3 regions of the Thauera sp. WH-2 genome follow, and region 2 is predicted to be linked to each of the others. Evidence: predicted binding sites of a transcription regulator. Region 2 holds the regulator's gene; each other region holds the start of a gene.

Region 1 (7,779 bases), on a different contig from region 2:
GGCAGGCTCATCGTGCAACGTCCAGCAGCACGGGCGCGCCCTCTTCCACTGCGCGCACCTGCTCGCCCTCGACCAGGGTATGCACGCCGGCCACCACCACCCTCGCCCGTGACGGCAAGCCGCCGCGAACCAGGGCGCCATCCTCGCGCCAGGCCGCAACCTCGACCGCATGCGGCGCCAGCCTGCCGTCGGTATCAACCAGCCATACGGTGGCCGCAGCATCGTCCAGCCGGGTGAGCGCTGCCAGCGGCAGCAGCAACGCATCGCCCGCCTCGGGCATGGCAAACCGCACCCCTGCCGTAGCCCCCAGCGGCAAGCCTGCATCGGCCTCAGCCAGCGCCACGCGCACCGCAAAGGTCCGGGTTGAGGCATCGGCCGCCGGCGCGATCTCGCGCACCTGTGCCGCATACTCGCGCTCGGGAGCCGCCCAGGCCCGCACCACCGCGGGCATGCCCTGGCGCAACGCGCCGGCGCGCCCCTCTGGCACATGGATGAGCACCTCACGCGCTTCCGGGCGGGCGAGACGGAACACCGGCTGCCCCGCGCCCACCACCTGCCCCGGCTCGGCCAGTACGGCCGTGATCACCCCGGCCGCGGGGGCCTCCAGGCGGGTATAGCCAGCCTGGTTGGCCGCGCCCTCGGCCTGCGCCCGCAACTGCCGCAAGCGCGCCTCGGCGGCCTGCAGCGCCGTGCGGCGCGCATCCAGCGCCGCGGGCGAAACGAACTTGCGCGCAGCCAACTCCTGCGCCCGCGCGTATTCGGCCCACGCCAGCGCCAGATCCGCCTCCGCAGCCATCGCCGCAGCGCCCGCGGCATCGGCCGCAAGGCGCGCATCCTCGGGATCGAGCAGCGCAAGCGTCGCACCTGCTGCCACCTCCGACCCCACATCGACCCTGCGCTCGACGAGCTTGCCACCGATCCGGAAGCCGACGTCGACCTCGATGCGCGCACGCACCTCGCCTGCATAGTGCTGGATAGCCTGCGGCGCCGCGGCGCCGTCTACGGTGCGCACCATGACGGCGCGGAGCGGCGGCGTTTCGGGTGCGGGCGCAGAGCAGGCGGCAAGCAAGCAGCAGCCGCCCAGAAAAATCGGGGCAAGACGGGAGCGCATCGGGGATCGATCTCTATGCAAGGCAGGCATGCCGCATGGGCACCGCGGCCGGCCTGCGCGACGAAGCGGCGTTAGTGTAACGCCGCAAAGGCCCGTTCAGCGCGACTCGAGCACGAGGCGGCCGTTATCCGGCTGGATCGGACGGCCGTTGCGCGGATAGAGTCGCGCAAAAACGTCGAGCTGGGCGTCAGAGATCCGCACCGGCGTCTTCATTACCACCCACAGCACGTCCTCCGTGCACGGCGGCGTGGGCAACGAGCCCGTGTAGAGGAAGTGCCCGGGGTCCTGCGGCACCATCGTCGCCAGGTCGATCACCGCCTCGGGCGTGAACGCACGCCCGCGGTCCAGCGGCAGGTTGGCCCACAAGGTGCGAAACAGGGGGTGCTCCTCCCCCCCAGCGGACAGCAGCACCGAGAGGATCATCTGCCGCCCGTCGGCGCTGCGATGCTCGAGATAGGCCGCCATGTCGTGCGCCATGCCACCGACCCGGTCCTGCGAGGGGCGATGCAGCGTGAAGCGCTCAAGCTCATAGCGCACGCCACGCACGATCACGCCCATGCCGTTGCCAACATCCACCTGCAGCAGGTTTCCGGTGTCGCGGATGCGGAACCCGCTGCGATGGTAGTGGAACCTGACCGGCTCCAGATCCACCGCAAGCCCGTCACGCAGGTCGATCGGCGACTGCCGCCTGCCCTCTTCGCAGACGCGCCACTCGGGCCGCAAGCGCCCCCAGTGCTCGGGCCCGGTCTCGCCTGCATAGCTCCAACCCGGCTGGCCTTCGCCCACCGCGCTAAGACGGATGGCCTGCCGCGCGAGCAGGTCGGCGATCGCATCCTGCTCTGCCGGGACGGCCGCTGCATCTCGACGCACCGCCGGCGAGCGCGGCGCCGCCAGGGCCACGTCGCGCGCACGCGCGCTGAGCGCCGGACTACCCTGACGGGACACAGCCACGGCCTTGCGCGCAGGCGCAGAAGGGGCACCTGCCGGGGGCGGCGCGGGCGGCTTGCGGGTTTCGGCCGGCGAGACCACTGAAACCGCCGTCACCGGACCCGATTCCTTCGAAGGAGTGGCCACCTGCGGCTGGGGGCGGACCGCCTGCGTGGCCGGAGGCTCGGGTGGCCGTTCCGCTTTGGCTGCGAGCGTGGGGATCGGGGGGAGGATGGATGTGCGCGGAGCACTGTCGGCAGCGGCGCCCTGCCCCCCGGGCAGGAACTTGGCAGGAATCTCCACATGGGTTTCGAAGGCAGGCACCACCTCGCCCCGGTCCGTCGGCACGGCTGCGGTTTTCAAGGCGGCCGGCGGGGTCTCGGGCGCCGCTGCGATGCTGCCTGCACGCTCGCGCCCCGCAGCGCCCGCCCCTTCCGCGACCGGCGGCTTCGCTTGCGCGGGCGCTGCAGGCTTTGCCACAGGCGCCACGGCCGTGGCGGACCCGTCCTGCCGGGCGGCAGCGGCGCTTGCAGCCTCGCTGGCGAGCTTCTGCAGGTCGGCTGCGGAGGGCGGCTCGCAAACCTCGCGCCACATCCGCTCATCGACCGAACCGCGCGCGACCTCCAGGAAAATCTGGTCCGCAACCGACTCCTCGCGCACGATGTTGTCGAAGGCATCGACATACACGCGCTTGATGGTGGTGAAGCTGCGCTTGCGACAGTCGTAGCGGTTCAGGGCCTTGATCATCGCGTACCCCGACGCGCGCGCCTCTTCGGTGGTCAGCACCACCCGTCCCCAGGAAATCTTCGTGCCCCCATCCGAGGTCAGGATGCTGCCACGGTCGATCTCGACGCGGCGATTGCGGTCGCTCAGCACGAGTTGCCAGTCGGCAGCCTGCACGGCTCCGGCAGCCTGGGCGAGCAGCAATGCGGCAAGGATCGAGCGGAAAGGTCTCATCGTCGTAGGCGGATGCGGAATGTTCATCATGCTAATCGACCTTTTCCACAAAATCTTGAGCACCTTGCCACGCCCGGGAGCATCCAGTATCGTCCCAGCTCTCGTTAGGGGTGCCCGCCGCGCACGGGCTGAGAAACACCCTTGGAACCTGATCCGGCTCGCACCGGCGTAGGGAAACGTAATTCATGAGCTCGTCCGCCACATCCGCTGCCACCGGCAGCGCGTCGCCCGCTTCTTCCGCCGTCCGATCGCACATCCCCAACGTCGTCTCCATCGCCGGGGTTGATCCAAGTGGCGGCGCTGGCGTATTCGCCGACCTCAAGACCTTCTCCGCGCTCGGCGCCTACGGCTGCGGCGTGGTTGCCGCGCTCACGGCGCAGAACACGCAGGCGGTCACCGGCGTGCATGTACCGCCCACCGATTTCCTGCGCCTGCAGATCGACACCCTGTTCGTCGACGTCGCAATCCACGCCACCAAGATCGGCATGCTCGGCAGTGCGGAGGTCACCGCCACGGTGGCCGACCGCCTCGCGCACTGGAAGGCCGCCCGCGTGGTGCTCGACCCCGTCATGGTGGCCAAGAGCGGCGACAGCCTGCTGGCGAAGAGCGCAATCTCGGCGCTGCGCGAGGCGCTCTTCCCGCAGGCCTTCCTGATCACCCCCAACCTGCCCGAGGCCGGCGTGCTGCTCGAGCAGCGCGCGCCCGACACGGTCAAGGAGATGTACCGCGCCGCCGAGCGCCTGCGCGAGCTGCTGCCGCTGTCCTCCGAGCGCTGGGTGCTGCTGAAGGGCGGCCACCTGCCCGGCAACGAGCTGGTCGACCTGCTCTTCGACGGCGACCGTATGGTCGAGCTGCCGGCGCAGCGCATCGACACCAAGAACACGCACGGCACCGGCTGCACGCTCAGCTCGGCGATCGCTGCACTGCTGCCGCAGGCCGAGGGCCAGTTCCGTCCCGTCGAAGCCGCGGTGCGCCATGCACGCCAATGGTTGCTCGGTGCGATCGCGCATGCGGGCGAGCTGGCGGTCGGCAGCGGCCATGGACCGGTGCATCACTTCCACGCACTGTGGAAGCGGTGAGCGCATCCACCACCGGCGCCTGCCCGCCGGCATGCATCCCATGCAGCACATAACCAACGCTCCCCCCTCCCCAGGAGACCGCATGAACGCCAACGAGAAATTCATCGCCGCCAAGGCCCATGTCGACGAGGCCGCGATCGCCCCGCTGCCCAACTCGCGCAAGATCTACGTCGAGGGCTCGCGCCCCGACATCCGCGTGCCGATGCGCGAGATCTCGCAGGCCGACACCCCGGCCTCCTTCGGCGCCGAGCAGAACCCGCCGATCTTCGTCTATGACTGTTCGGGCCCCTACTCCGACCCGGCCGCGAAGATCGACATCCGCTCCGGCCTGCCCGCGCTGCGCCAGCAGTGGATCGAGGAGCGTGCCGACACCGAGCTGCTGCCCGATCTTTCGTCCGAATTCGGCCGCCAGCGCGCCGCCGACAAGAGCCTGGACGAGTTGCGCTTCCCCGGCCTGCATCGCAAGCCGCGCCGCGCCAAGGCGGGGGCCAATCTCAGTGGCAATGTCACGCAGATGCACTACGCCCGCCGCGGCATCATCACCCCCGAGATGGAATACGTCGCCATCCGCGAGAACCTCAACCGCGAGCAGTACATCGCCTCGCTGCGTGCCAGCGGCGGCCTCAAGGGCCAGAAGATGGCCGAAATGATGCTGCGCCAGCACCCGGGCCAGAACTTCGGCGCCAGCCTGCCGGCGACGATCACCCCCGAGTTCGTGCGCGACGAGATCGCCCGCGGGCGCGCCATCATCCCGAACAACATCAACCACCCCGAGTCCGAGCCGATGATCATCGGCCGCAACTTCCTCACCAAGATCAACGCCAACATCGGCAACTCGGCGGTCACCTCGAGCATCGCCGAAGAGGTCGACAAGATGACCTGGTCGATCCGCTGGGGCGGCGACACGGTGATGGATCTCTCCACCGGCAAGAACATCCACGAGACCCGCGAGTGGATCATCCGCAACAGCCCGGTGCCGATCGGCACGGTGCCGATCTACCAGGCCCTGGAGAAGGTCAACGGCAAGGCCGAAGACCTCACCTGGGAGATCTTCCGCGACACCCTGATCGAGCAGGCCGAGCAGGGCGTGGACTACTTCACCATCCACGCCGGCGTGCTGCTGCGCTACGTGCCGCTGACCGCCAACCGCATGACCGGCATCGTGTCGCGCGGCGGCTCGATCATGGCCAAGTGGTGCCTGGCGCATCACAAGGAGAGTTTCCTCTACACCCACTTCGAGGACATCTGCGAGATCATGAAGGCCTACGACGTGGCCTTCAGCCTCGGCGACGGCCTGCGCCCGGGCTCGATCTACGATGCCAACGACGAGGCGCAGCTGGGCGAGCTCAAGACCCTGGGCGAGCTCACCGAGCTCGCCTGGCGCCACGACGTGCAGGTCATGATCGAGGGCCCCGGCCACGTGCCGCTGCAGCTCATCAAGGAGAACATGGATCTGCAGCTCGAGTGGTGCAAGGAAGCGCCCTTCTACACCCTGGGCCCGCTCACCACCGACATCGCCCCGGGCTACGACCACATCACCAGCGGCATCGGCGCGGCCACCATCGGCTGGTACGGCACCGCGATGCTGTGCTACGTGACGCCCAAGGAGCACCTCGGCCTGCCCAACAAGCAGGACGTCAAGGAAGGCATCATCACCTACAAGCTGGCTGCGCATGCCGCCGATCTCGCCAAGGGCCACCCGGGCGCGCAGATCCGCGACAACGCCTTGAGCAAGGCGCGCTTCGAGTTCCGCTGGGAGGACCAGTTCAACCTCGGCCTCGACCCCGACAAGGCGAAGGAGTTCCACGACGAGACCCTGCCCAAGGACTCGGCCAAGGTGGCGCACTTCTGCTCGATGTGCGGCCCGCACTTCTGCTCGATGAAGATCACCCAGGACGTGCGCGACTTCGCCGCCCAGCAGGGCATCGACGAGGCCGAGGCGCTCAAGAAGGGCATGGAGGAGAAGTCGATCGAGTTCGTGAAGAGCGGGGCCGAGGTGTATCGCAACGTGTGATGCCGCTCGCCGCCGTTTGAGCATCGACGGCCCGCAACATGCGGCCCGTCGGGTTTTGCCGTGCATCAAGCGCCAGCATCTGCATCCGGCGTGTAAACTGACGGGTTTTCCGCTCGCGCCCGCCTCGGGCCTGCCCTTCGCCGATGACCCCGCTCGACCGTTTCACCCAGGATGATCTGATCGCCCAGCTCGGCATGGAAACCGTGGCCAAGGGGCTGGGCTACCTGAGCCGGGTGAGTGCGCTTTCGGCCGAGGGCGGCGAGGTGTCGGCGCTGGTGAAGGGCCGGCAGCGCACGCCTTACAACGTGTATGCGAACGTCCTCGAGGAAGACGGGCGCCCCGCGCTCACCAGCACATGCACCTGTCCGATGGGCTACGACTGCAAGCACGTGGCGGCAATGATGCTGGTGTGGCTGCACCAGCGCGGCCGCCCCGAGCGCCCGCGGGAGCAGGTGCGGGCCTGGGTCGAAGGCTTTCGCCAGGCGGCCCGCGCGCTGGGCCCCGGAGGCACGGACACGACCAGGACGAACAAGACGCTACACGCGCTGCACTACGTCATCGAGCCCGATGCCTACAGCAGCGACTACCGCGTCCTCTGCTACAAGGTGCGCCTCGACCAGCAGGGACAGATCCGCCAGCACGAGCGCTGGAGCAACATCGAGCGCGCGCTGCAGGCTCCGCCCGCCTTCGTCGCGGAGGACGACCATGAGGTTCTGCGCCTGCTGTGGGCACACCGTCCGCGCGGCCGCCCGATGCTCAATGAAGGTGTGATGCTGGACGGCAAGCACAGCGCCGAGCTGATGGCGGCCTTGCTCGCCAGCGGTCGCGCACACTACGACCGCCTCGCTGGCCCGGTACTGAGCGCGGGCGAGCCGCGCCCGGGCACACCCGACTGGACGCTCACCGCCGACGGCCTGCGCGCCCCAACGCTCAAGATCGAGCCCGCTGCCGACCACGTCCTGCCGCTGCTGCCACTCTGGTACGTGGACGTCGCCACGGCAAGCGCCGGCCCGGTCACGCTCGAAGTGCCTGCCGAACTGGTGCAGCGCATGCTGTGGCTGCCGCCGCTGACCCAGGCTGAATCCGAGCTGGTTGCCGAAACGCTTGCCGACGTGGCCCCTGCCCTGCCCGTACCGACCCTGCGCGGCGAGCCGCCAATCGAGCTCGGCGGTGTGCCGGTGCCGGTGCTGCGCCTGGAATCGCGCCCGGTGCTCCAGGTGCGCTATCGCAGCTACGCCGCCTACGGTACCTATGTGCTCGATCTCGCGCTGCTCGCCTTCCGCTACGGACCGTTGACGGTGGAAGCAGGCGACGCCCGCCTCTTCCACCCCTTGCCCGACGGCCGCAGCGCCCGCCTCACTCGCGACGAGGCCGCCGAGCGCACCGCCGCACAGCGGCTTGCGGCGGCCGGTTTCACCCGCATTCCGCCCGGCGCGGTGCAGGCCAGCTTCGGCCCCCTGCCGGCCGATGCACTCGGCCTGGCAAGCGAGGCGGAATGGTCGACCTTCATGGCCGGCGCCGTGCCGACGCTGCGCGCAGAAGGCTGGGAGATCGCGTTCCCAGCCGACTTCCGCCACAACGCCATCGACATCGACGCACTGATGCTCGACATCGACGAGCACGAGGACGGCTGGCTGGGCCTGTCGCCCGGCATCGAGGTGGACGGCAAATCCCTGCCGCTTGCACCGCTG
Region 2 (7,779 bases):
TGACGACGTTGCTGCGCCTGTCGCTCAACGTGGCGTCGACGCGGATCGTGCTGCTCGAAGGCCACGGTGGCGGCGACGCGGCGGGCAAGGTGATCGAGGCCTTCGGCAGCTTCCTCGTCGGTGGCAACACCGCGGTGGGTCTGGTGGTGTTCGTCATCCTCACTGTCATCAACTTCGTCGTGATCACCAAGGGCGCAGGGCGAATCGCCGAGGTGTCCGCCCGCTTCACGCTGGACGCCATGCCTGGCAAGCAGATGGCGATCGATGCCGACCTCAACGCGGGGCTCATCGATGAGAAGGAAGCCAAGCAGCGGCGCAAGGAGATCGCGCAGGAGTCCGACTTCTATGGCGCCATGGACGGTGCTTCCAAGTTCGTGCGCGGCGACGCGGTGGCCGGCATCATCATCCTCGTCATCAACATCCTCGGCGGCCTCTTCGTCGGCATCATGCAGCATGATATGGCGGTGGGTGAGGCGGGACGCACGTATGCGCTGCTCACGATCGGTGACGGCCTGGTGGCTCAGATCCCGGCGCTGATCATCTCGGTGGCGGCCGGCTTGGTCGTTTCGCGCGTGGGTGACGAGGGCGACATCGGCGGTGTCATCATCGCCCAGGTGTTCTCCAATCCAATGGTGATGACGCTGACCGCCGTCATCATCGGGGTGCTCGGGCTCATTCCCGGGATGCCGAACCTCGTCTTCCTGCTCATCGCGCTGACGCTTGGGGCGATGGCCTGGATGCGACACAAGCGGATCGCCGAGGCGTCGACGGCTGCCCAGGCGCCGTCCGAGCAGGTGGCCGCAGCCGCCGCGCCCGCCGCGGAGGCCCAGGAGGCGAGCTGGAACGACGTCTCCCAGGTCGACGTGCTGGGGCTTGAGGTCGGCTACCGCCTGATCCCGATGGTGGATAAAGGGCAGGATGGCGAACTGCTCAAGCGCATCCGCGGGCTGCGCAAGAAATTCGCCCAGGAGGTAGGTTTCCTGTCGTCCCCGGTGCATATCCGCGACAACCTCGAGCTCAAGCCCAACGCCTATCGCATCGCCCTCAAGGGGGTCGAGGTTGGCAGCGGGGAGGCCTATCCGGGTCAGCTCCTTGCGATCAACCCGGGCCGCGTGTCCGGCCCCCTTGCCGGGCGTGAAACCACCGATCCGGCGTTCGGTCTGCCCGCGGTGTGGATCGACAGCGGCATGCGCGAGCAGGCCCATGCGCTCGGCTACACCGTGGTTGATGCCAGCACCGTGGTGGCCACCCATCTCAACCACGTCATCCTCAATCACGCCGCGGAACTGCTCGGCCGCCAGGAAACCCAGGCGCTGCTCGACCACGTGGGCAAGGATTCGCCCAAGCTGGTCGAGGATCTGGTGCCGAAGGCGCTGGCCATCGGTACGGTTCAGCGCGTGCTGCAGAACCTGCTCGAGGAAGGCGTCAACATCCGCGACATGCGCAGCATCATCGAGGTGCTCGCCGAGCATGCGCCGCGCACGCAGGACCCGATGCAGCTCACCACCAAGGTGCGCGAGGCTCTGGGACGCGCGATCATGCAGAGCCTGTTTCCGGGCAACACCGAGGTGCAGGTCATGGCGCTGGAGCCGGGGCTGGAGCGCATTCTCATGCAGGCCATGGCCTCGGGCGGCGAGGGCGGTGCGATCGAGCCGGGCCTGGCCGATACCCTGCTGCGCCAGACGGCGCAGATCGCCCAGCGCCAGGAGGACATCGGTCTGCCGCCGGTGCTGCTCGTGCCCGCGCAGCTGCGCATGCTGCTGTCGCGCTTCCTGCGCCGCGCGGTGCCCTCGCTCAAGGTCATCTCCAACAGCGAGGTGCCCGAGAGCCGCACGATTCGCGTCACCGCAATGGTCGGCGCGCAGGGTTGAGCGCTGTCCCTGCGATGATCGTGAGCTGACCCTGCGCCGGCTCGGTGTCCGGCCTGCGCACGGGCGTCGAGTCCCTGCGTCCAGTCCTTTCTTCCCCGTGCAGGCCACGCTTCCGAGCACTCGAATTGACGGGGGAAAGCCGCTTTATTCGACCCAAGGGCCTTGACCGGGTGTGGCGATAATCCTCATCAAACAGTGGTCGACCGTGGCCACCGGGAGAATCGCCATGAACGTCAAACGCTACTTTGCCCCCACCGCCCGCGAGGCGCTCCGCGCGCTCAAGGAAGCCCTTGGTCCGGATGCGATCGTCCTGTCCAATCGCGCCGTCGAAGGCGGCGTGGAGATCCTCGCCTTGCCGGGTGAGGCCGTGGGGGCCTTGCAGGCCGCGAACCGTGCGGCCGTGACCGCGCGCAGCGCTGCCGCAGCGCCTGCCGCCCCCGCCGCGCCTGCCGCGACGCGTGCGCGGATGCAGCCCGATGCAGACGATGGCGACTTCGAGGTGAGCCTCTCTGCACTGGCGTCAAAGGCCGCGCGCAACGTCGAGCGTCCGCCGCTGCGCCCCGCGCCGGAGGCGTCCGAGCCAGTGCTGCGTCCGTTCAACCCCCCGCGGATTGAAACTGCCGACTATACCGTGCGTGCCCGCGAGGCCATTCTGCGCAGCGCCGCAGAAACGGCTCGCCCGGCGCAGGGGGCGAGCCCGGCGCCAGCGGTCGCGTCGGGGCGTGCGGCGGGCCGTGCAATGGCGGCTCAGTCGGCCGACGAGTTCGGCAGCACGCGGGTGCGCGAGCTGCAGGAAACCAATGCCCGCCTGATGTCCGAACTGACCGGTATCCGCAGCATGATCGAGCGCCAGCTTGCGGGTTTCGCCTGGGGTGAAACCCGGCGCCATGCTCCAGCGCGCGCCGCGATGCTGGGCGAACTGCTCGAGGCAGGATTCTCGGCCGCGACTGCGCGCAAGCTCGTCGAGGCCGTTGCGGAGGATGCCGGGCGCACCGAGGCGCGCGAGGCCGCGGGCGCGGCGCTGGACCGTATGATGCACGCCTGCGCCTCCGACGAGGATCTGCTCGATCAGGGCGGGGTGTTTGCCCTCGTGGGCCCGACCGGCGTGGGCAAGACCACCACCACGGCCAAGCTGGCCGCCCGCTGCGTTGTGCGTCACGGTGCCGGCAAGCTCGCCCTGATCACCACCGACGGCTACCGCATTGGTGCGCAGGAGCAGTTGCGCATCTACGGCCGCATCCTTGGTGTGCCGGTGTTCTCGGTGCGCGACGCGGCTGATCTTCGACAGACACTGGCAGGTTTGCGCAACAAGCACATGGTGCTCATCGATACCATGGGGATGAGCCAGCGCGATCGCATGGTGGCCGAGCAGGCTGCGATGCTGTCCGGTGCGGGTGATGTGCGCCGCCTGTTGTTGCTCAACGCCACCGTGCGTGGCGACACCCTGGACGACGTGGTGCGCGCCTATGCCGGCGATGATCTCGCGGGCTGCATCTTCACCAAGGTTGACGAGGCGGCATCCCTGGCGCCGGCACTCGATGTGACCGTGCGCCATCAACTCGACATCCGCTACCTGACCAATGGCCAGCGGGTGCCTGAAGATCTGCATCTTCCGAATCGGGCCTATCTCCTCCACCGCGCCCTGCGCGAGCATGCGGGTGAGTCGCCCTGGCATCTGAACGGCGACGAGGCCGGATTCATGCTGGCGGCCGCCGGGGGGGCGTGATCATGCTGGATGGACGCGAAGATCAGGCCGCAGGACTGCGCCGCCTCTTCCGCCGCGCGCCGCCGCAGGTGGTGGCGCTGTACGTGGGCGGCAGGACGCGGACCCAGAATGCCGTGCTGGCTGCGCACCGCATCGCCGGACGTGCGGAGCGCGTGGTCATCCTTGACGAAGCCGAAGGCAGCGACACCCTGGCCGACGCGCTCGGCGTGAGCGAGGGTACCGACTTACTGCAATTGCTCGATGGCCGCACCCGGCTCTCGGGCATCCTCCAGACGGTCCCCGGGCTGGTCGGGCGCGTGCCTGTGGCCGCGGCCGCGCTGGCGCTGCCCTTGCTCGATGAGGCGCGCAGGGCTTGCCTGGTCGAGGCGCTGCGTATCCTGCACCGCCATGCGAGCTTTGTGCTCTTGCATGCAGCGGCGGAGTCGGTGGCCGAGCCGTCCCCCTTCGTGCAGGCTGCACCGCGCCGGCTGGTGGTGGCCGAGGCGAGCGCGAGCGGCGCGACCGACGCCTATCGGAGCATCAAGGGCCTCGCCGCGGCGGGCGCCGGTTCCGTGCATGTCGCCGTGTGCGGCGCACGCGGGCGCGCTGATGCGGCGGCGTTCTTCCGCAGTCTCGAGGCGCTGGTGGTTCGCCATGTAGGCGTTCCCCTTGCCTGGCTGGGTGAGCTCGAGCGCGATGACATCGCCGCCGGGCTGCGCCAGCCGCTGGAATTGTCGCAGCCCGAAGCCGGGGCTGCCTTCCTGCGTCGTGTGGCCGGCCTTGCCGCAGCTCGCAGCGTGTCCGGAACACGGATTGCCAGGCGGGTCGGTCCATGAGTGTGAAATATCCCGCTGGTAATGCCGTCGGCGCTGCCGGACAATTGGGGCCTCCAATGACCGGAAGCGGTGGGCTCCGGAGCCCGCGCCGCAAGACCATACAGGCCCAGTGGATGTACGACGCAAACGGTAATCTCGACAAGGCGAGCCTGGTCGAGGCCTATGCCCCCCTCGTGAAGCGCATTGCCTTCCAGCTCATGGCGAAGCTGCCTGCGAGCGTGGACGTGGATGACCTGATCCAGAACGGGATGATGGGGCTGCTCGATGCCCTGGGCCGTTACGAGCACGGACTGGGCGCCCAGTTCGAGACGTACGCGGTGCAGCGCATCCGTGGCGCAATGCTGGACGGCCTGCGCGACAATGACTGGCTGCCGCGCAGCCTGCGTCGAGACATGCGCCGGATCGAGGCAGCGATCCATGAACTGGAGCAGCAGTGCGGCCGCTCGCCCACCGAGTCCGAACTCGCCGAAGCGCTTGAAATGTCGCTGGACGACTACCAGCGCATGCTGCAGGACGCGCGTGGGCACCAGCTCGTCTACTTCGAGGATTTCAACCGGGAGGAGAGCGATGACTACCTCGATCGCCATCTGGCCCAGGACGACGCCAACCCGCTCAGTTTGCTCGAGGACGCGGACATGCGCCGGCGACTGGTCGGCGCGATCGAGCATCTGCCCGAGCGCGAGCAGATGGTGATGGCCCTGTATTACGACGAAGAACTCAACCTGCGCGAGATCGGCGAAGTGCTCGGGGTGACCGAATCCCGCGTCTGTCAGTTGCACAGCCAGGCCGTCGCACGCCTGCGCGCATCCATCTTCGAAGGCGGGGCAGGGCGGCCAGCGGCACGCCGACGGGGGCGTCCCCCGAAGCAGAAAGCGGCGAACTGATCATGCATGCTGTGCTGACGGCCAGACCCGATCATGGATAAGACCAGCCTTTTCGGCCTCGCCCTCGGTCTCGCCGCGATCGTGCTCGGGCAGATGCTCGAAGGCGGGCATCTGTCGTCGCTGTTCCAGCCCACGGCCTTCCTGATCGTGGTCGGCGGCACCCTTGGCGCAGTGATGCTGCAGAGTCCCCTGCGTACCTTCGTCGATGGCATGCGCATGGTGCGCTGGGTGTTCGTTCCGCCCGCGGTCGATCAGCAGGCCGTGATCGAACAGGTGTCGGGCTGGAGTCACGCCGCACGCAAGGAGGGCTTGCTGAATCTGGAGCGCCAGGTCGATGGACTGAGCGATCCCTTCATGCGCAAGGGTCTGCAACTACTCGTCGATGGCATCGACCCGCAGCGCCTGCGTGAGTTGCTGGAGGTGGAGATCGGCGTGCGCGAGGCGCAGATGCGGCAGTGCGCCCGCATCTGGGAGGCGGCCGGCGGCTACGCGCCCACCATCGGCATCCTGGGCGCCGTGATGGGTCTGATCCACGTGATGGAGAACCTCTCCGATCCCTCGCGCCTCGGTGCAGGCATCGCGGTGGCTTTCGTCGCCACGATCTACGGCGTCGGTTTTGCGAACCTGGTGTTCCTGCCCATCGCCAAGAAGCTGAGCGCCCACATCGCGATGCTCACCACGCAGCGCGAGATGTTCGTCGACGGACTGATCGGGATCGCCAATGGCGACAACCCGCGCATCGTCGCCAGCCGCATGCAGGGCTACGTGGTCTGACGCGGACGACAACGGACATGAGGCGCAGGCGCAGACACGAAGAAGAGCATGAGAATCACGAGCGCTGGCTCGTCTCCTATGCCGACTTCATCACCCTGCTGTTCGCGTTCTTCGTCGTGATGTACTCGCTGTCCTCGGTGAATGAAGGCAAGTACCGGGTGCTCTCCGATTCCATGGTGCAGGCTTTCCGCAATGTCACCGTCAATGAAAGCGGCGAGCAGGTGATTCTGCCCACCACCAGCCTGATGCCGACAAGGCCGATCACTCAGGCAGGTCCGCCCGCGACCGAGGAGGTGGTCGATCAGCGTCGTCGCGAGGTTGCCCGGCAGATGCGCGACATGGCGGAAGAGATCCGTCGCGTGCTGTCGCCCCTGACCCAGTCGGGGCAGGTGAATGTCACCGAGGGTGCCTTCGGCGTGAGCGTCGAGATCAACGCCAGCCTGCTCTTTGGCGCGGGCGAAGCCGTGCTTGGCGCGCAGGCGGCCTCGGCGCTGCAGGCCGTGGCGCAGGTCCTGGCGCCTGCTGGATTTCCGATCACGGTCGAAGGGCATACCGACAACGTGCCCATCAATACTTTCCGCTTCCCCTCGAACTGGGAACTCTCGGCGGTGCGCGCCTCCACCGTGGCGAGGCTCTTCATCGACAACGGCGTGGCGCCCGACCGCCTCACCGCAGCCGGCTATGCCGACCAGCGCCCGGTTGCGGACAATGCCAGCGACGAAGGGCGTAGCCGCAACCGGCGCGTCACCGTGCTGATCGAGTCGCGCACCGCAGATCTTCTGCCAGAGCCGGGCCCGACCACGATCCCTCCGGACGACCCGATCCGGTCGATCCTGCCAGGCAATCCGGAGGGCTGACTCTGCCCAAGGCGGTCGCCCATCCCACTGTACGCCTCCTCTCCCGACGTCCACATCCCTGAGCTGGGTGATGGGACGTCCTCAGCGCATGTGCTCGGGCTTCACCTTCGGCGCCAGCGGCGCACCCTTGCGCGCGCGACGGTGGCGTAGCGGTTCGCGCTGCGAGGGCTTGAGTTCGATGCGCACCGTCTTGCCACCGCGTCCCACGCCCTCGATCGTCAGCACGGCATCGTCTGCCGGCACCGCCACGGCGGCCAGCGCCTCGCCTTCGTCGAGTGCCATCACGATCACACCGCGACCACCGCTCTGCGTCTTCATCTCCGGGCGGGGGAAGACCAGCAGTCGGCCGTTCTCGGACGCTGCCGCAATCCAGTCGCCAAGGACCTTGGCCGGCGGCAACACCTTCTCGCCCTTCTCGAGGCTCATGAAGGCCTTGCCTGCGCGCTGGCGGCTGGTGGCATCCGCGACGCTGCACAGGAAGCCGTAGCCGCCGCTGTTGGCGAAGAAGTACACCGACTCCGGCGTGTCGGTCACGACCTGCGCCAGCTTGCCGCCGTCCTGGAACTCGACCAGGGTGGTGATCGGCGCACCGTCGCCACGCCCGCCGGGGAGGTCGGACACCTTTACCGTGTACGCGCGGCCATTGCTGTCGATGACGATCAGCGGCCAGGTGGTGCGCGTCTCGATCACCGCGAAGCCGAAGTCGCCGGCCTTGTAGGCGATGCCTGCGGGGTCGATGCCGTGACCCTGGCGCGAACGCACCCAGCCGTTCTTCGACACGATCACGGTGACCGGCTCGTCCGGCACGCTGATCTCGGCAGGAGCCACCGCGGCCACCGCTTCGACCAGGGT
Region 3 (7,779 bases), on a different contig from region 2:
GTCGCTCGCGCACCCGGTGCGCTACTACGAGCAGCCCGATCTGTCTGGTTTTGCGGAGGGGTCGCGTGAATCGGGTATCGTGCAGTGCCTTGTGCTTTCGCGCGCGATCGCACGCCTGTGCCTGCTGCCGGAGGCCGAGCACGAGGCGCTGATGCCGGCGATCCTGCGTCTTGCGAGCCGTCTGGGGCTGCCGCGTGAAGAGCTCGTTGCAATCTGCGAGCGCATCGGGCGCAGCTGGGGCGAGTGGGGCCGCCTGCTGCAGATGAATACGGGCGCCTGCCCGCGCTTCGAGGCGCTGGGCAAGGTCGAAGAGACGACGCAGGCGTGTGCCTCCCCCGATTCCGCTCAGGACGCCCGGGAGGTGCGCGACGGACTGGGCGGGCAGGATGCCGTTCCAAGGCCGCGCGCGCTTGTGCTGGTGCGCGATGAGGCTGTCCGCAAGCTCTTGCGGACGGGGTTGAATGAGCTCGGCATGATGATGTCCGAGGTGCCGGATGCGGAGAGCGCGCTGGAGCGGGCGCTGGACGTGCAGCCCCAGGTGCTCGTCGTGGAGTGGGATGAGGCGGCTGCAAGGCTCGTGCGCAGCCTTCGCGACCTGCGCATGGGACGCAGCATTCTCGTGCTTGCGGTGGTCGTGTCCGAGGATGACGCCATGCTGGTGTCGGCCTCGGCAGCGGGGGCGGACGACTTCCTCGTGCAGCCGCTTGGGCACGCCGCACTGATGTTGCGCCTGCGCAATTGCCTGCGCACGGTGGCGCTGCAGCGCGATCTGGAGCGTGAGCGTGAGGAACTGCGCAGCCACGCCGCCGAACTGGCGATTTCGAACCGCCGCTTGCACGAAGCGGCGCTGACCGATGCCCTGACCGGTTTGCCGAACCGGCGTCATGCAGGGGAGGCGCTGCGCATGGAGTGGTCCAAGTCGGTCCGTCACGCGCGCCCGCTGTCGGTGATGGTGGTCGATCTGGACAACTTCAAATCGATCAACGACACCCATGGTCATGACATCGGCGACATCGCGCTGCGTCTGGCCGCGGAGGCGGTGCGCAAGGCCTTGCGCGTGCAGGACGTGGTGTGTCGTACCGGGGGGGACGAGTTCCTCGTGCTGTGCCTGGATGCAGATCTTCCCGCTGCCTGTGCCATGGCTCAGCGGGTGTGCGAGTCCGTGCGTGCGACGGTGCTGGCGTCCGACATGCCGAAGCTGAACTTGAGCGTAAGCGTAGGCGTGGCGGAGCGGACCGTCGACATGAGCACCCCGGAGGCGCTCGTCCAATGCGCGGACCGTGGCGCGATCCGCGCGAAGCAGCACGGCCGCGACCGGGTCGTTGCGCCGCAGCGCGAGCGGCAGCCGGCTGCGGCCACCCAGGTTTGATCGGCCGGTGGAGCTGCGGATGTTGCTGGCGAGCGACAGTCAAGGGGCACGATCGGGCGCGAATCGTGACTTTGTTACTTGCTGTTGCTCAGAAAGTACTTTAAGTTCGGGGCCATTCGTCCCTGAACGGGATAGGAAGTGATGGAGCGACCAGATTTTCAGGCCGAAATCCGCGAGTTGAATCTCGCCTACCTCATGCTCGCGCAGCAGATGTTGCGCAGCGACAGGGCGACGGCGCTGTTCCGGCTCGGGATCGGTGATGAACTGGCCGACCTGATCGAATCCATGTCGGCAGCGAAGCTGGTTCGGATGGCGTCCTCGCAGACCCTGATCCCCTGCTTTCGCTTCGATGACGCGCAGATCGCCCGGCTGATGTCGGGTGAGGGGCGCGACGCCACCAGCGCAAGCCTGCATGCCGCGATTCTGGCCGCAGGGCGGGCAGCTGGAGAGACGCCATGAGGAGTCGGTAATGAAGAACAAGAGTGTCATCGAGGAAGCTGAGGACGTCCGCCGCGCGGTGGAGATGGTGCAACTCGGCGCACGCATGCAGATGCTCGAGGTCGAAACCCGCCTGAGCCGCGAGAAGCTGCTGAAGATCTACAAGGAAGTGCGTGGCGCATCGCCCCCCAAGGGCATGCTGCCGTTCTCCACCGACTGGTTCATGACCTGGCAGCCGAACGTGCATTCCTCGCTGTTCATGGGTTATCACCGCTTCTTCACCGGGCGTGGCGGCGTGCAGGGGCTGGAGGCGACCCTCAAGGCCTATCACCTGTATCTTGACCACATCGAGAGCACGGCGATGGAGCCGGTGCTCAGCCTGACGCGGGCATGGACGCTGGTGCGCTTCTTCGATGCGGATCTGCTGCAAAGCGCGGCTTGCACCTGCTGCGGTGGTCAGTTCGTGGCGCATGCGCACGATCCGGTTCAGGACTATGTGTGCGGGCTGTGCAACATGCCCTCGCGCGCGGGCTCCTCGCGCAAGAAGGTCGGCGCCCGCAAGGCGGTTTCGCGCACACGTCAATCGGCGAAGCAGGTCGAGACCGCCTGACGGGGCTGCACTGCATGTCGCGGCGCCGGGCCGCGAGTACCGATATGGGCCGCACTGGAGACAGGCGGCCCTTGTTCGTTGTGGCGTTGCGTCATCCGGTGGCGCAGCGACGCCGGCTCCGCGCATCGTTCGTGCCGCGCAACAGGATGGGCCGGTACGCTCAAGTTCCGTTCAGCGCGGTCGTTACTGCCGTCAACGACCGCCCCGCCCTTTCGCGCACCGGGCCCTTTCCATGGAGTAAGCGGTGTTCCTGATCATTGGTTACGTCATCATCCTCGCAGCCTCGCTCGGCACCTACGCGGTGCACGGCAGCCTCGCCGCGCTCTGGGTGCCGATGGAGTACCTCGCCATCATCGGCCTGATGATCGGCGGTTTCGTTGCCGGCAACGGGCCCAAGGCGGTCAAGGCAACGCTCGGCTCGCTGTCGCTGGCCGTCAAGGGCTCGAAGTACAACAAGGCGCTCTACGTCGATCTGCTCTCGCTGCTGTTCGAGATTCTTGCCAAGGTACGAAAGGAAGGCCTGATGTCGATCGAGAACGACATCGAGAATCCCGAATCCAGCCCGATCTTCGCCAAGTATCCGAGCGTGGCTGCGGATCACCATGCCGTCGAGTTCATGACCGACTACCTGCGCATGATGGTGGGTGGCAACCTCAACGCCTTCGAGATCGAGAACCTGATGGACATGGAGATCGAGACCCACCATCAGGAAGCGCACCAGGCGCCGCATATCGTCGCCAAGGTGGCGGATGCACTGCCGGCGTTCGGCATCGTGGTTGCGGTGATGGGCGTGGTGAACGTGATGGGTTCGGTCGGCCAGCCGCCAGCGGTGCTGGGCAAGATGATCGGCGGCGCGCTGGTCGGCACCTTCCTCGGCATTCTGCTTTCATACGGTTTCGTGGCGCCGATCGCCAGCCAGCTGGAGCAGAAGGTGGAGGAGAGCGGCAAGATCTACCAGGTCATCAAGGTGGTGCTGCTTGCGAGCATGAACGGCTATGCGCCGCAGGTCGCGGTGGAGTTCGGCCGCAAGGTGCTCTATGCGTCCGATCGTCCGGGGTTCCTCGAGCTCGAGCAGGAAATCAAGAGCCGCAAGGGTTGAGCCGATGGCCGCGTACCGAACACTTCATCGTGCCGCTGAGCGGCCGACGACCGGGGACCCGTCCGGGAGCATGCCGTGAGCGACGATACTCAACAGCCAATCGTCGTCAAGCGTATCAAGAAGGGCGGCGGCGGCCACCACGGTGGTGCATGGAAGATCGCGTATGCGGACTTCGTCACGGCGATGATGGCCTTCTTCCTGCTGATGTGGCTGCTCGGCTCGACAGCGCAGGGCGATCTGGAGGGGATCGCCGACTACTTCCAGAATCCGCTCAAGGTCGCGATGCAGGGGGGCGAGGGCACTGGCGACAGCTCCAGCATCATTCAGGGTGGTGGCGAGGACCTGTCGCGCAAGGTAGGGCAGGTACGGCGCGGTGATACGCCGAACACGCGCTCGATCAACATCGACGCGGCGCCATCGCGCGCGAAGCATGGGGCGGATGGGGCGGTCGAGGCCGCGGCGCGGCGCGAGCGGGCGCAGCTGATCGACCTGAAGGGCAAGCTCGAGGCCATCATCGAGGCCAATCCGACCTTGCGCCAGTTCAAGAACCAGATCCTGCTCGATATCATCAAGGATGGTCTGCGCATTCAGCTCATCGACGCGCAGAACCGGCCGATGTTCACCACCGCGAGCGCAGAGTTGCGCCCCTATACGCGTGAATTACTGCGTGAGATTGCGAAGGCCCTGAACGACGTGGAGAACCGCCTGAGCATGTCCGGGCATACCGACTCGGCGCAATATGCGGGCGGGGAGCGAGGGTTCTCGAACTGGGAACTGTCGTCCAACCGTGCGAACGCCGCGCGGCGCGAACTCGTTGCCGGAGGGCTCGAATCAGGCAAGATGGTGCGGGTCGTGGGGCTCGCGGACACCGAACATCTGGTGCTCGACAATCCGCTCGATCCTGCCAACCGGCGCATCAGCATCGTGGTCCTGAACCGGGCTGCCGAAGAGGCGATCCGAACGCAGGGCAGCCGTGCGGCGATCGAAGTGGATAGCGCGCCGGGCTTCGAGTCTGTATTTCCGGACGCCTCGGGCGCTGAGGCAGCGCAGGCGGGAGGGGGGCCACCCTCCGGAGCCATGCTGCGTTGAAAACGGGCTCAAGTTCCCGTCCCGGTAGCCGATTAAACCAACATCGCGCGAGAAACTGGACGCGCACAACCGACCGCAGAGCAGGAAATCATGTCAGAACTGCTGAAGAACATTGATGCCCGGACCCGACTCGCGGGGACGAACAAGCTCGAGATCCTCCTGTTTACGCTCGGGGTGGATGCGAGGACGGGGCGGCGCGAAATTTTCGGGATCAACGTGTTCAAGGTGCGCGAGGTGATGCGTACGCCGCAGATCACGGCGGCCCCGGACATGCCGGATGCGGTGCAAGGCATGGTGAGTCTGCGCGGCGCGCTGGTGCCGGTGGTCGATCTCGGTAGCTATGTGGGCATCGGTGGAGATGCGGCGCGCGACATCATGATCGTGACCGAATACAACGGTCACACCCAGGGCTTCCTGGTCGAGGGGGTGGATACGATCCTGCGCCTCGACTGGTCGCAGATGCGGGTGCCCCCGGAGATGCTGACCGCCCGCCTGGGGGGGCTGGTTACGGCGGTCACCGAACTCGCCGACAACCAGCTGGTGATGATGCTCGACGTGGAGCGGGTGCTGTCGGAAACCTCGAAGTACGACGACGAGTTCCTGTTCCGCGACATCCCCGCGGTGCCGGAGGGCAGCGAGCACGTGGTGTACTTCGCCGACGACTCCTCCGTGGCGCGCAAGCAGATCACGCAAACCCTTGATGCGATGAACGTCCGGCATGTCGGCTCGGTCAATGGCCGCCAGGCCTGGGAAGAATTGCGCCGCGTGGCCGCGCACGCCGACGCCTGCGGCCGGCCGGTGAGCGATTTCGTCAGCCTGGTGCTCACGGACGTCGAGATGCCGGAGATGGACGGCTACATGCTGACCCGCCAGATCAAGGCGGACCGCCGCTTCGCCGGCATTCCGGTGATCATGCATTCGTCGCTCTCGGGGATGTCGAACCAGCAGCTCGGGCTGTCGGTCGGGGTGGATGAATACGTTCCCAAGTTCGAGCCGCAGCGGCTCGCGCAGACACTGCTTCGCCTGCTCGGTGCAGCAGGCGCCGCAAGAAAGAAGGACAAGTGAGGAGCCGACATGCAAATGACTGATCGCGAAGGGTCGGGCCTGTTCGACACGGTCGATAGCCGCGCCACGCTGGCGGGCTCGAACCGGATGGAGATCCTGCTGTTCTCGCTCGGAACGAACGAGAACTTCGGCATCAACGTGTTCAAGGTGCGCGAGGTCTCGACGACGCCGTTCATCACCCGTACGCCGAACATGCCGGCCGGTGTGGAAGGGCTCATCTCGCTGCGGGGCAATGTGATCCCGGTGCTGTCCCTCGGCCGCATCCTGGGGCTGACCGAGCCCGGCGCGCCGCTTGGCGGGGCGATGATGGTCACCGAATACAGCAAGCGCACGCTGGGCTTCCTGGTGGAGTCGGTCGATCGCATCGTGCGTGTGGAGTGGGATCGCGTGCGTGCGCCCGAAAACGTCTCCGCTGCCGGCACCCAGCAGGGCTACATCACGGCGATCACCGAGTTGCCCGATGGCAGGCTGATCTCGATCCTCGATGTGGAGTCGATCCTCGCCAACACCTTCGGCGACAGCGTCATTGGTGACATCGCGCCGATTGCGGGTGGACATGATGTCAACGTCTTCTTCGTGGATGACTCGGCGGTTGCGCGGCGCAAGATCAGTGAGGTGCTGGACAAGCTCGGCGTGCGCCACAAGCACGCCCAGAACGGCCTCGAGGCCTGGAACCGGCTGCAGAGCCTGGCTGACCACGCCGAACAGACCGGACGGGTGCTGCTGGACGAAGTGGACCTCATCATGGTCGATGCCGAGATGCCGGAGATGGACGGCTACGTGCTGACGCGCAACATCAAGTCCGATGCGCGGTTCGCCGGCATTCCGGTGGTGATGCACTCCTCGCTCTCATCCGAGGCCAATCGGGCGATGGGCAGGAACGTCGGGGTGGATGCCTACGTGGCAAAATTCGACGCCGAGGTGCTTGCTGACACGATTCGCCCGATGCTGCAGCGCTGACGGTGCGCAACACCCAGAACCCTGTCAGCCGAACCGGAGAACACAGATGGCCGACCCCAAAATGAAGTTTCTTGTCGTCGACGATTTTTCGACCATGCGCCGCATCGTGCGCAACCTGCTCAAGGAACTGGGCTTCACCAATGTCGACGAGGCCGAAGACGGACAGGTGGCGCTGCAGAAGCTGCAGGCCGGCGCGTTCGACTTCGTCGTCACCGACTGGAACATGCCGAACATGGATGGCCTGACGCTGCTGCAGACCATCCGGCGCACGCCCCAGCTCAAGCATCTGCCGGTGCTGATGATCACCGCGGAGGCGAAGAAGGAAAACATCATCGCTGCAGCCCAGGCAGGCGCCAGCGGCTACATCGTGAAGCCCTTCACGTCGGGAACCCTCGCCGAGAAGCTCGAGAAGATCTTCGAGAAGATGGCGCGTCCCCAGGGTTGAGCGGGCGAGCGTGGGAATCGGAGCAAAGAACCATGAACAAGAGGTCGAGAATGGATGCAAACGGTGATTCGGACGATCTGCAGGCACTGTTCGACAGCATCGCTGCAGACCCCGTGAGCACGCCCGCGCGCCCGGCAGCGCCCTCTCCCGCGCCCGTATCGGGCGGCGACAGTGGCGACAGCGACGAACTGCAGGCGCTGTTCGACGCGGTTGCGGAACAGGGGCAGCCCCAGGCCGACGTGGCTCCCGCGCCCCCGGCGGCGGGAGAGACCGGAGATCAGGAGGCGGGCGTCGTTTTCAACCGCCTCGGGCACCTGACGCGGCAGGTGCATGACACCCTGCGCGAACTCGGGCTCGAAGCGACGATCAAGGACGCTGCAGCAGCCGTGCCCGATGCGCGCCAGCGGCTCGCCTATATCGCCCAGGCGACCGAGCAGGCGGCCAGCCGCGTGCTCAATGCGACCGATATTGCAAACCCGATCCAGGATCGGCTCTGTGACGGTGCGAAGGCCCTGTCCGCGCGCTGGGACGAATTGTATGCAGGCCGCCTCTCGCCCGAGGCGTTCAAGGACCTGAGCGCGGACACCCACCGCTTTCTGGATTCGGTGGCGGAGGGGAGCCGCGAGACCGGCGCCCAGTTGCACGAGATCATGATGGCGCAGGACTTCCAGGACCTGACCGGACAGGTGATCAAGCGCGTGGTC

What was found. The regulator FliA, encoded in region 2, starts transcription of late flagellar genes. The targets are predictions, from matches to a motif close to CTAAAGTTNNNNNNNNNNNNGCCGNTA.
Region 1: ACNKW1_RS09175 (surface-adhesin E family protein) is a predicted target of FliA. The motif match lies at 3,029-3,055, and genes of this name have one in related genera.
Region 3: motA (flagellar motor stator protein MotA) is a predicted target of FliA. The motif match lies at 2,577-2,603, and genes of this name have one in related genera.

What each region holds. Positions count from the first base shown of each region.
Region 1 is NZ_JBLWFG010000004.1:218,863-226,641, forward strand. Features, by position in the region: gene ACNKW1_RS09165 (efflux RND transporter permease subunit) at 1-11, opposite strand, end outside; gene ACNKW1_RS09170 (efflux RND transporter periplasmic adaptor subunit) at 8-1,015, opposite strand; gene ACNKW1_RS09175 (surface-adhesin E family protein) at 1,208-3,025, opposite strand; TPP riboswitch at 3,092-3,187, shown strand; gene thiD (bifunctional hydroxymethylpyrimidine kinase/phosphomethylpyrimidine kinase) at 3,181-4,074, shown strand; gene thiC (phosphomethylpyrimidine synthase ThiC) at 4,157-6,088, shown strand; gene ACNKW1_RS09190 (SNF2-related protein) at 6,232-7,779, shown strand, end outside.
Region 2 is NZ_JBLWFG010000001.1:477,566-485,344, reverse strand. Features, by position in the region: gene flhA (flagellar biosynthesis protein FlhA) at 1-1,871, shown strand, start outside; gene flhF (flagellar biosynthesis protein FlhF) at 2,098-3,597, shown strand; gene ACNKW1_RS02275 (MinD/ParA family ATP-binding protein) at 3,600-4,412, shown strand; gene ACNKW1_RS02270 (RNA polymerase sigma factor FliA) at 4,526-5,296, shown strand; gene ACNKW1_RS02265 (flagellar motor protein) at 5,330-6,070, shown strand; gene motD (flagellar motor protein MotD) at 6,088-6,927, shown strand; gene parC (DNA topoisomerase IV subunit A) at 7,009-7,779, opposite strand, start outside.
Region 3 is NZ_JBLWFG010000002.1:23,309-31,087, reverse strand. Features, by position in the region: gene ACNKW1_RS04405 (diguanylate cyclase) at 1-1,369, shown strand, start outside; gene flhD (flagellar transcriptional regulator FlhD) at 1,511-1,828, shown strand; gene flhC (flagellar transcriptional regulator FlhC) at 1,839-2,417, shown strand; gene motA (flagellar motor stator protein MotA) at 2,662-3,516, shown strand; gene motB (flagellar motor protein MotB) at 3,592-4,605, shown strand; gene ACNKW1_RS04380 (chemotaxis protein) at 4,696-5,670, shown strand; gene ACNKW1_RS04375 (chemotaxis protein) at 5,680-6,630, shown strand; gene cheY (chemotaxis response regulator CheY) at 6,677-7,075, shown strand; gene cheZ (protein phosphatase CheZ) at 7,108-7,779, shown strand, end outside.